DNA from 2 places in the Hydrogenoanaerobacterium saccharovorans genome. Region 1 is predicted to be linked to the other one. Evidence: riboswitches for the same ligand, from Rfam matches in the RefSeq annotation. Region 1 holds a riboswitch; the other holds the start of a gene.
What was found. A riboswitch is a leader RNA that binds a small molecule or an ion and turns the genes downstream of it on or off. The one in region 1 is predicted to bind cobalamin.

Region 2: linked by a shared signal. The riboswitch ahead of uvrB (excinuclease ABC subunit UvrB) and the one ahead of EDD70_RS04870 (energy-coupling factor ABC transporter permease) in region 1 are both predicted to bind cobalamin.

The regions. Positions count from the first base shown of each region.
Region 1 covers NZ_RKRD01000001.1:1,051,257-1,057,565, reverse strand. Annotated here, with positions in the region: gene EDD70_RS04885 (energy-coupling factor ABC transporter ATP-binding protein) at 1-805, opposite strand, end outside; gene cbiQ (cobalt ECF transporter T component CbiQ) at 810-1,589, opposite strand; gene EDD70_RS04875 (energy-coupling factor ABC transporter substrate-binding protein) at 1,593-1,898, opposite strand; gene EDD70_RS04870 (energy-coupling factor ABC transporter permease) at 1,909-2,655, opposite strand; cobalamin riboswitch at 2,797-2,991, opposite strand; gene EDD70_RS04865 (patatin-like phospholipase family protein) at 3,151-4,449, shown strand; gene EDD70_RS04860 (D-alanyl-D-alanine carboxypeptidase family protein) at 4,486-5,877, opposite strand; gene EDD70_RS04855 (peptidylprolyl isomerase) at 6,057-6,309, shown strand, end outside.
Region 2 covers NZ_RKRD01000001.1:1,467,407-1,473,715, reverse strand. Annotated here, with positions in the region: gene EDD70_RS06890 (4Fe-4S dicluster domain-containing protein) at 1-391, shown strand, start outside; gene EDD70_RS06885 (BMC domain-containing protein) at 396-935, shown strand; gene EDD70_RS06880 (ethanolamine utilization protein EutH) at 1,060-2,217, shown strand; gene EDD70_RS06875 (cupin domain-containing protein) at 2,217-2,648, shown strand; cobalamin riboswitch at 2,709-2,896, shown strand; gene uvrB (excinuclease ABC subunit UvrB) at 3,393-5,369, shown strand; gene uvrA (excinuclease ABC subunit UvrA) at 5,461-6,309, shown strand, end outside.

The DNA.
Region 1 (6,309 bases):
CTTCTATGGTTCTGGGGGGCGTTTGTGCTTTTGCAAGCATGCCTTTTTCACAAAGTTTTTGGTACATACGCAGCACAAACGGTATTTGCAAGCCTGTTTTTTCGAGCAAAGGCAAGTCGCTAAATACAACCGGTGGCGTACCCGCTGCCTGTACTTTGCCGTCGCCCAATACCAAAACCCTGTCTGCCCAAGCGTAAGCGGTATTAACATCATGCGTAGCCATTAGTATGGTGATGCCTTCGGCGCTGAGCTTATTAATTTCCTGCATCAAACGCTGCGCATGAATCGGGTCAAGCGCTGAGGTGGGCTCATCAAACAAAATCACCTGCGGGTTCATCGAAAGTACCGATGCAACCGAAACACGTTTCTTCTGTCCGCCGCTTAAAAAATGGGGTGGCTTGTCCTTAAACTGCATCAAATCCATTGCATCAAGGCTTTGCATTACACAGTTATGTACCTGTTCTTTGCTGTACCCCAGGTTGTGGGGGCCAAATGCAACTTCTTGGTAAACATCTACGCAAAACAGCTGCGTTTCAGGGTCTTGAAACACAATGCCAACATTTTTTCGCATTTCAATCAGCCCTTTTTTATCGTAGGTCATCCGCTTACCATCAAACAAAATGCTGCCCGAAAGTGCTTTGTGAACCCCGTTAAGACAAAGGAACAACGTACTTTTGCCCGAGCCGTTTGAACCAAGTACCGCAATACGCTCTCCGAGTTCAATATCAATGCTAACACCCTTGAGTGCCGTGGTACCATCGGGATAGGTATATTTTAAATCTTGTATAGATAGTATTGTCTTCAATGTGTTACCCCGCAATCAATTTGGTAAGAACCGCTGTGACAAGGAGCACCAGCTCGTACACTGCCAATACTGTTTTTTGCCTATTGCTCATACCGGCAAGTTCACCGGTAAAAGCAAAGTCGCCATTGTACCCGCGCGATTCCATAGCATCGTATAGTTTTGTAGATTTTTGAAACGCCCCTACAAACACCGAAGATGCAAGTACCGAGATGGAGCGAAAAGACGCACCGTAGGTAATATTGCCCAAACGCGCTTTTTGCGCCAGCGCCATTTGTTCTGCCATACCGATTAGGATAAAAATGAAACGATAAATCATCATCATGAGTTCTGTAAGCAGTTTTGGGGTATGCATACGGTCGAGCAGACCGAGCAAACAGCCAATCGGTGTGGATACATATAAAAAATACAGGCACGAAATACTTGCCATTGATTTTAAAAATACATTGACAGCCAGTATGGCACCTGCTTGTGTTATGACAAGATAATTGCCCCAAAAAGGCAGGCTGATAAATCCGACAGGCACAGGAGAAAAACCTACCGAAATAGTTACTGTACCTATTAGTAAAAAGCCAAACGGAATGGCACACATTTTTAAAAATCGGCGCATCGGCAGCCCCGAAAGCAGGGTACAAAGCAGCGCCATTAACGCAAAAATGCCGATGGAAAACAGAGCATTGTCCACCAATAATGTGTACACTAACGCAGAGATGGAAAGCCCCGCCTTAAAAGCGGGGCTCACATCCTTGATCTTGGAACTGTATGCGAGCCGATCCATTGTAATCATTAATTATTGATCCTTCTTTTTATACTTCTTGCTGGCTGTGAGATAACCGATGCAAAAGAAGAATACTCCGGAACCCAGCGCAGCCTGCAAGCAGAACAACAAACTTTCGGTTTCGCCGCCCGGAGGCGCCCACATAGGCTCAAACCACGGCTCATATTCAGTATCGATGGAAGTAATAATTTCGTCTGCGGCGCCGTCTGCCCCGCCAAACTCAGAATCTTTTATCGTAAGTAGCGGATAAATAAGAATACCCGCGCAAACAGCAAGTGCTAAAATTACACCTAAAATCTTTTTCGTTTTCGTATTCATTTTTTCCCTCCTATTTCACGGTAACACAAAGCGTATTGAGCTCATCGGAACAAAGCGATGCAATTGCATTGTAAACAAGTACAGTCAGAATACCTTCGACAATGGCAAGAGGGATTTGTGTCATTGCAAAAATACCCATAAATTTGCCCCAAGACTGCATAAAGCTAACACTTTCGTTGTTAAACGCAAGTGCAAGCTGAGTTGCCGTGACTGCATAGGTAAACAAATCCGCCACAAATGCCGCTAAAAACACCTGAACGTTTTTATGTGCTTTGCACTTTTTAGCAAGCAGATATACCCCATAGCCTACAAAGGGCCCTGCTACAGCCATGGAAAAAGCATTTGCACCGAGTGTGGTAAGCCCGCCATGTGCAAGCAAAATTGCCTGAAACAGTAATACAATAAACCCCAGCACTGCCATTGCAGCCGGACCGAACAAGATAGCACCAAGCCCTGTACCCGTTGGGTGAGATGAGCTTGCCGTTACCATAGAAGGCATTTTTAAAGCAGAGAGTACAAAGCAATAAGCACCCGACATTGCCAAAAGCATTTTGATACGGTTGTTACCCGCACACTGCTTTTTGATGGCTAAAAAGCCCCATACAAAAAACGGGAGGAAAATTGCGCTCCATATGAGGCTCCAGTTAGCAGGGAGCATTCCCTCTGCAATGTGCATACCATAGGCAGGCACTGAACTGAGCATCATCATGGACACGAGGATAGATGCTTTTAAGATGTTTTTTTGCGACTTGTTCATTCGTCATTCTCCTTTTTCTTTTTTAGGTCAAGTTCGCATACATGATAAAACACCGCCCCAGCATCTGCACATGCCAAAGCGGTGTTATGAAAATCTACATTCAAAATTTTCAAAACGTACGCTGGCTACCGCAGAACTGTACGCATTTATAAACTGTAGGCAGATATTCTGGCTTGTGCATCTTCACACCGATACGCCTTCCCAGAGGATTTCTCCAGTGACATTTTGATCGGCACTCCGCACTTACAGCAGCGGCCCTGCGCGGGATTTTCACCCGACTTCCCATTTCAACATACTGCCTAAAAGCAATATGTGACCTACAGTTGTAATTATATATTTTATCACTAAAATTGTACCTAAATAAGTACAAACTGTCAAGGGAATATCTTACGATAAACTACAATATATTGTGATTAGCATGATTATATTGCAAGGATTTGCATTGTCTGTTGTGGTATAATGTGGTAATATAATAACAAAAAGGGGGTATGCAATTTGGGTAAAACTGCACTGGTTTTGGCTGGCGGCGGCTCGCGCGGCTCGTACGAGCTGGGGGTTTGGCAGGCATTGCGCGAGATGGATATTGGCATAGACATTGTAACGGGCACATCCATAGGCGCAATCAATGGCTCGCTAATTACACAGGGGGACTACGAAACAGCAGTTGCGCTTTGGGATAAAATAGAAACCAGCCATGTGTTTGATGTACAGATTGACGAACAGCAAAATGTACGGCAAAAAGTAGTGCAAACCTACCGTACGTTTGTACGCAACTTTATCAAACACGGCGGTACAGGCAGCAACCCCTTAAAAGAAACATTAAGCTCTTATTTTGATGAAGAAAAAATCCGTTCATCTCCCATTGATTATGGTGTGGTAACTATGGAAATGGATTCTCGCAAACCTCATGAGCTTTACAAAAATGAAATGCCGAAAGGCAAAATGATTGATTACATCCTTGCAAGTGCATCCATCTACCCTGCCATAAAGCCCTATTTGATAGACGGCATACGTTATATTGACGGTGCATATTATGACAATCTGCCTGTTAAAATGGCGTTGGCACGCGGGGCAACAAACATTATTGCAGTGGATTTGGAAGCATTTGGTGTTGTTAAAAAAGAAGAGCTCCGTCTGGCAAGGCAGGTAAAGCTCATCCGCTCATACTGGGATTTAGGCCCAACACTGGTGTTCGACCGTATGACCATACGGCGCAACATACGATTGGGCTATTTGGATACACTGAAAGCATACGGCGCTTACGATGGACATGCGTACACATTTATTTGCGGGTTTGCTAAAAAACTAACCCAAGATTTTAGTAAAAAAGCCGAAGAAGCAGGAATATTACTCCATAATACAACAGATAAAAATTCGATGCTGGACAAGATGTTTTGGGGACGTATTACAAAATTTTTGGTAGAACGGGGCGTTACTGAAACTAACACAAGCAACATCGCTTTGGTTTGTGCTGAAGTTGCGGGAGAAACCTTTGGGTTAAGCAGCGAAAAAATCTATTCGCAAGATATATGGCTGAAACGCTTAAAAAAAGAGGTTGACGCCGTACAAATACCAGATAAATTGAAAGGCAGTACCGATAATAAACAAGGCATTTTGGATACTCTGCGTGACACCACAACCCTGTTTAATAAGCGTGTACGTACAAAATACGCGGCGTTGGTGATTAAAGAGATACTTAAAACACAAGATACTCAAAAACTGCTTACCAATGTTACGATTATGCCGGATGCTTTTTTCGGCGGCGCTTACCTTGTATTGCAAAATTTAGTGTAAAAAACCGCCATCGGCTTCTGCCGGTGGCGGTTGATTTTATTTTTTACGTCTTGTAGCAGGCGGCAATGGCCTTGTAATAATATCGGGGTCATCATATTGCTGAATACGTTTTATACGCTTTTGGCGGCGATGCCATTTGCAAAACTGGTTGTAGCCACGAATAATCAGCATAACCAAAAACAATAATACAACAAGACCGAGAACGGATAACACCACGATACCAATCACTTTGAGGATACCTATGAGCTGGGAGGTAATGGTAGGTTTTTTAGGAACATCGGCATTTGTGGAGTCTGCTTCGGCATCCAGTGCAAGGATTTGATAATCCATGGGGTAACTGCCAATCTTTTCGTACATGCTTATACTGCTGGTTTCAAAAACAACAGCAGGATGGATTTTTTCATCGGAATAATATTCTGGAACATCATAATCTATGCTGACGTCGGCATCCGACATATTTTTGTGCACAAGAAAACTGTACTCTTTTTCGCCGTAAATATTAACATTTTCAGCCGAACCGCCCGAACGGTAATGCGAAATATTAAACGTTTTCAGTTTGTCTTTGGTGATTGACATGCGTTTAAAATTATCAAAGCTGTAATCCAACAAGGCAATGGAATCTTTAAACTTATCGTACTTGTCCGATTTCAGCACTACAACAATTAGCTTCATACCGTTTTTTTCAGCAAGCGTAACACTGGTATGCTTTGCCTCTTGTGTCCAACCCAACTTGCCCCCGAGAGTACCCTCGTAGTAGAATTTAGACTCAACAAGCATCATATGCTCGGTAGCAAACTTACGCTCTTTTGGCTGCTTGTTTGTGGGGTATATTGTATAGGTATCCTTCATTCCGAATACATCCATAAAACCGGGCACACTAATAGCATATTTTGTAATAAGCGCCATATCGTATGCTGTTGTATAATGGTCATCATCGGGCAACCCGTTTGCGTTAACAAAATGGGTGTTTTTAGCACCTAGTTCTTCCGCTTTTTGGTTCATCATATCGGCAAAATCTTTCATTGTACCGCCGATATGTTCTGCAATCACGTTTGCCGCATCGTTTGCCGAGGGCAGCATCGTTGCATAAACAAGGTCTTTCATTGTTACAATTTCGTCTGGTTGAAGCGCAATGTGAGAACTGTTCGGCTCAATCGCAAATACGGCATCTTGCGTAACATTTACGCTGTCCTCCAGCTTACCTTTTTCAAGCCCCAAAGCAACGGTTAAAATCTTGGTGATACTTGCAGGATACTCTTTTGTATTCATATTTTTTTCAATCAAAACTTGTCCCGTTTCTGCATCCATCACCACGTATGCCTCTGCGACAGTGGGTGGCGGGGTTGAAGCCTCGGCAGCAAAAGCAGTTATTGTATAAGAAGCCGCTATCGCGGCAGAAATGAACAATGCAATCATTTTTTTAAACATAAATAAATCTCCCTACACATATTATCTGTCGCGAATCGACAACCACGTATTTTTTATTATATCAATTAATGGTGTAAAATAAAATAGTATGACGAAAAAAAGTTTTACATTTTAAATTACTAAATCTTGTGGTATAATAACAAACATATTTATTTAAAATATGAAATGAGGTTTATACAATGAAAAACCCAATTGTTACGATTGAAATGGAAAGCGGCGGTATGATCAAAGCGGAATTGTATCCGGACATTGCACCGAATACCGTAAAAAACTTTGTATCACTGGTAAACCGCGGCTTTTATGACGGGGTTATTTTTCACCGTGTCATCCCCGGCTTTATGATTCAGGGCGGCGACCCGCAGGGGATTGGTATTGGCGGCCCCGGTTACTCGATAAAAGGTGAATTTAGCGGAAACGGTTTTAAAAATGACC
Region 2 (6,309 bases), 420 kb from region 1:
AAGAAAGGTAAACGGCTACTTTAAAGCTCGAATCAGAGAGCGGGGAATACAGGTAGAGCGTAATTTGGCCCCTGTAGCGCGTGAGGAGATAAACAATAAAAGAACCCCCACCGAACGATTGGCTGCTAGGCTTAATCTTGCAAAATACTACGGGAATCACGTTAAAGACTGCTTTGAACTTACACCCAAAACAGTGAAGATTCCTTTTCAGCAACATATCGGTAAACCAGCTGTTCCGATAAAGAATGTTGGAGACCGTGTACGAAAAGGTGATTTACTGGCAGCGGCGGCTGAGGGTGCGCTATCCGCTAACATTCATTCCAGTATTGATGGTGTGATTTTGCAACAAGACACCGTTTGTGCTGTAATCAGCCAGAGCGAGGAGGGATAATTGCATGGCAAATGCAATTGGCATGATCGAACTATCGAGTATTGCCAGAGGTATCGAAATCAGCGATTTTATGGTAAAAGCGGCACAGGTTGAAATTGTACGGGCGTCTACAGTTTGTCCCGGAAAGTATATTATCCTTATTGCCGGATATACGGGTGATGTGACGGCATCTATGGATGAAGGTAAAAAACGTGGCGGCGAATGTGTAGTCGACACTTTACTCATCCCTAATATCCATCCGCAATTAATCCCTGCCATCAGTATGACCAATCAGGTGGAACAGCCCGGAGCTGTTGGCGTATTGGAGTTTTACTCCATTGCATCGGCTATCCGTGCTGCAGATATTGCAGCAAAAGCTGCTAATGTTACCTTAATCGAAGTGAAAATCGGCTATGCTATCGGCGGAAAGGGCGTAGTTGTCTTAACCGGAGACGTTGGGGCGGTACGTGCCGCGGTTGCAGCAGCAGAAAAAGGCATTGATCTTTTGGTGGGCACTACGGTTATTCCAAGGCCGTCACCCAAATTGTTTGAAACACTTTTGTAGCGCAAAACGCACACACTCATTCAAAATTTTTTATTGAAGGAGAATTAGTATGTTTCAAGAATTAATAGAGAGAATCACCGATCTATCCGTTTTTACAGATAGCATACAAGCTTATATTTCCAACCTGTCCATAAACTCGGTTATTATGACAATTATGATGATTTTTATGGTTGTCGGTGCTGTTGATAAAATCCGCGGTAATAAATTGGGTTATGGTGCAGCATTTGACGAAGGTTTTAATGCAATGGGGCCTTTGGCAATTGCCATGGTAGGTGTTGTAGCAATGGCACCCGTTCTTCGTGTATTGCTTCAGCCCATTATTGCTCCCATTTATGGGCTGTTTGGTGCAGACCCTTCTATGTTTGCAACTACTCTGCTCGCATGCGATATGGGCGGATATCCGCTTGCAATGCAGCTCGCTGCTAACGAAACGATTGGTAATTTTGCAGGTTTGATTCTAGGTACTATGATGGGGCCAACAATTGTATTTACAATCCCTGTAGCACTTGGTATTATCGCCACGAAAGATCGTCCCTATCTGGCAGCCGGCACGCTTGCAGGCTTAATAACAATCCCAATCGGTTGTATCGTTGGCGGTTTGGTTATGAATTTAACTCCGTATAAAATCGATTTCCTAACAATCATCATCAATCTTATTCCGGTTATCATTATTGCAGGTCTGATTGCAATTGGCCTTTGGTTTAAACCCGGTTCTATGATGCGTGGCTTTAACCATTTTGGTAATGCAGTTACCATTATCATTACCATCGGCACAGCTATTGCGGTATTCCAATATCAAACCGGTATCCATTTTCCTCTCTTTAACATGATGGTAGAGCCTCCCGAGGGTGGAGGAAACATTCCGCTTATTGACGGTATCATTGTTGTAGGAACAATTGCAATAGTTCTAATTGGTGCATTCCCAATGGTTGAATGGATTAAAAAAGCCTTTAAGAAACCTTTGATGAAGGTGGGTAAAGGTCTTGGAATGGACGAAGTTGGTTCTGCAGGCTTAATTGCAAACCTTGCCAACAACATAGCAATGTTTAATATTCTTGGTGATATGAACCCGAAAGGTAAAGTTCTCAACGTTGCATTTGCAGTTTCAGCTGCTTTCGTTTTTGGCGATCACCTTGGATTTACCGCAGGTGTCAATAAAGAGATGATTTTCCCTGTTATTGTCGGTAAATTGGTAGCTGGTATCACAGCATTGGTTCTTGCAAATATTCTTTCACCTAAACTGCTCTCTAAAATTGATAGTGGAGCATCGGAGGGTAAATAATGAACGTAAGTGAACAATTAATTCGTGAAATTGTCGAGAAAGTTCTGCTTGAAGCTCAAGGTCAGCCTCCCTTTGAAAAACACGTAGATAAAAGCGGAGTGCTGGTAGTAAAAACAGATACCGTTAAAACGGAGCCATTTGAGCAAAAGGGTGTCTCGTTAAAAGACATTGTCACCCTCGAAGAGGCTCCGCGCATGGGTGCCGGTATTATGGAGCTTGATCATACCTCTTTTGACTGGACTTTAAGCTATGATGAGTTTGATTATGTGATTGAAGGCAACTTGGAAATTGAAATTAACGGCAATGTCATATCTGGCAAAAAAGGAGATATCCTCTATATTCCTAAAGGAAGCCATATCCATTTTCAAACACCCGATTATGCACGTTTTGCTTATTTTGTTTATCCTGCTGATTGGCAATCTCAAAAATAATAAGCTCAAGTTTTAATGCATTGACAAATAAAAATAAAAAACTTATAATTTAATAACAAGTTAATATTGCAGTACATAGGTGTTGTTTCTTTGATAGAAACACTTAAAAGGGAAGATGGGTGAAAATCCCACACAAAGCCGTTGCTGTGTAAGCGTAGTGATTTTCAGTTGCCACTGGTTTTATCTGGGAAGGCGAAAATCGCGTTTGACGTTTGAGTCAGAATATCTGCCTATGTACATCACACAAAAACTTCTTCGTTGCTAAGAAGGTGTGGTTTTATAAGCCGTACTATATTTTTTATAGGCTTTTGAAGCTGTACCTTTTTAAGGGTACAGCTTTTTCCTTTGTATATTGATATAAACAGCATCGTATGATTTAAAAAAGTTTGCATAATAATTGTCGGTAAGCCTTTGTTTGAAAACCGCTGAACAGTGTATCGATGACAGATACCAATATAGGTTTTCAAATCTTCTTACAAAAGCACGTAGCTGCAGCTGCGTGCTTTTTTGTCTATTTAGTTTATAGTACGGTTTTACATTATCTACATGCATGCTTGACTCTATTTTTCTAAAGTGGTATACTTATCATCAGAACATTTGTTCTGATGATAAGTAATCAACAGTTATATAAATGCAAAAATCAAATAGTTAAGTTCCATTGACATGAAACTGGAATGTGATAACATTATATTGCTACGGTAATTGCCGTAAAGTAAGCTTAAAAAATTTAAGGAGGTAGCAAATTTGCCTGATAAATTTGAGTTGGTCTCGCCATATAAACCAACAGGTGACCAGCCTCAAGCAATTAAAAAATTGGTAGAAGGGATTAATGCAGGGGCACATGAACAATCGCTTTTGGGTGTTACAGGTTCAGGCAAAACATTTACCATGGCAAATGTAATTGCGCAGGTAAATAAACCTACCTTAATTCTTGCACACAACAAAACATTGGCAGCACAGTTATGCAGTGAGTTTAAAGAATTTTTCCCCAATAATGCTGTAGAATATTTTGTCAGTTATTACGATTATTATCAGCCTGAAGCTTATATTGCAGGCACCGATACTTATATCGAAAAAGACAGTGCAATCAACGATGAGATTGAGCGCCTGCGTCACTCTGCTACTGCCGCTTTAGGAGAGCGGCGAGATGTTATCGTAGTGTCAAGCGTATCGTGTATTTATAGTTTGGGTGACCCTATTGATTATAAAAATATGGTTATTTCTTTGCGTTTGGGGCAGACAAAAGATCGTGACGAATTAATCTCAAAACTTGTTGAAATTCAATATGAGCGCAACGATATTAATTTTATTCGTAACAAGTTTCGTGTTCGCGGTGATGTTGTCGAGATATTCCCAACTTACTCCGGCGATACTGCGGTTCGCGTAGAGTTCTTTGGGGATGAAATTGAACGAATAAGTGAAATAAATACGCTTACAGGCGAAGTGAAAACAAATGTGAAAAGTGCAGTCATTTATCCTGCCAGTCACTATATTATTCCGCGTGAACGTATGGAAAAATCGATTCACGAATTACAAACTGAATGCGATGAGCGAGTTCGTTACTTTACCGGAAAAGGTAAATTTATTGAAGCACAACGCATTGCAGAGCGCACAAACTATGATATAGAAATGTTAAACGAAATTGGTTTCTGTAAAGGGATAGAAAACTATTCGCGCGTACTTTCTGGTAGAGCTGCGGGTAGTATGCCCACTACATTAATTGATTACTTCCCCAATGATTTTCTTCTTTTTGTAGATGAGTCGCATGTTACGCTGCCTCAAGTACGTGGTATGCATGGCGGCGATTATGCACGTAAAAAGAACCTTGTTGACTATGGTTTCCGTTTGCCGTCTGCTTTTGATAATCGGCCTCTTAATTTTGATGAATTTTATGGAAAGATTAATCAGGCTGTTTATGTTAGTGCTACTCCAGGACCGTTCGAGAAAGAGCATTGTGTGCAAACGGTAGAACAAATCATTCGGCCAACCGGTTTGGTTGACCCCGAAATTATAGTCAAGCCTGTCGAAGGGCAGATTGATGATCTTCTATCTGAAATTAATATGCGTATTGCAAAAAAAGAACGTGTGTTGGTAACCACACTTACTAAAAAAATGGCAGAGGACTTAACCACCTACTTTGAAGGAATGGGTATTAAAATTAGATATATGCACCATGATATTGATACCATTGAACGTATGGAAATTATCAGAGACCTTAGGCTTGGCGAGTTTGATGTACTGGTGGGTATTAATCTGCTAAGAGAAGGCCTTGATATACCTGAGGTTTCATTGGTTGCAATCTTAGATGCAGATAAAGAAGGATTTTTACGTTCTGAAACCTCTTTAATACAAACAATCGGGCGTGCTGCACGTAACGCCGAAGGCATGGTTATCATGTATGCCGATTCCGTTACAAACTCAATGGAACGGGCGATTACAGAGACGGAACGTCGACGTAAGCTTCAAATACAGCATAATAAGGATCATGGGATTACCCCCCAGACAATTGTTAAAGATGTACGTGACATTCTTGAAATTTCTTCAAGGGATTCTACAAACAATAAAACGAAATCAACGAAGAGGTTAAGTTTTAAAGAACGAGAGGCATTGATTGCAAAATTAACTGCAGAAATGAAAAATGCTGCTAAAATATTGGAATTCGAGCATGCAGCTTACCTGCGTGATAAGATTAAAAAGCTAAAAGAGCAGCAAAAAATATAGCATTGCAATTGGGTGCTGATGATTGTCCCCCAATAAAACCAGCACTTGCAATGACCATTATGTAGCATAACATTGTTTGGAGGAAGATATTTTGCCGATTAATGATAAACTTATTATAAAAGGGGCTCGCGAGCATAACCTGAAAAATATTAGTCTGGAAATTCCACGTGACAAGTTTGTGGTCTTTACAGGGCTTTCAGGGTCGGGGAAAAGCTCATTAGCTTTTGACACAATCTATGCCGACGGTCAGCGCCGCTATGTAGAAAGTCTGTCAAGCTATGCTCGCCAGTTTTTAGGGCAGATGGAAAAACCCGATGTTGATTCAATTGAAGGACTTTCACCTGCTATCTCAATCGATCAAAAAACTACATCGAAAAACCCGCGTTCCACGGTGGGGACAGTCACCGAAATTTACGACTATCTTCGTTTGTTGTATGCACGCATTGGCATTCCGCACTGCCCAATTTGCGGCAGACCAATTCAACAGCAAACAGTTGACCAAATGGTAGATCAAATATTGTCATTGCAAACCGGTACCAAAATTCAGGTTCTTGCACCAGTTGTACGCGGGCGCAAGGGTGAACATGTAAAGGAATTTGAAGCTGCTAAACGGTCAGGATATGCAAGAGTGCGTGTTGATGGGAATATCTATGACCTTACCGAGGAAATCAAACTTGAAAAGAACAAAAAACATTCTATTGAAATTGTTGTGGACAGGCTAGTCGTAAAAGCCGATATTAAATCACGCCTCTCCGATTCGTTGGAAACAGCGGTGGGGCTTTCTGGCGGACTTGCTGTAATTGACGTAATTGGCGGAGAAGAAATTATGTTTTCGCAAAACTACGCTTGCCCCGATCATAATATCAGCATTGAAGAACTTGCCCCGAGAATGTTTTCGTTTAATAATCCTCAGGGCGCGTGCGAAAAATGTACCGGCCTC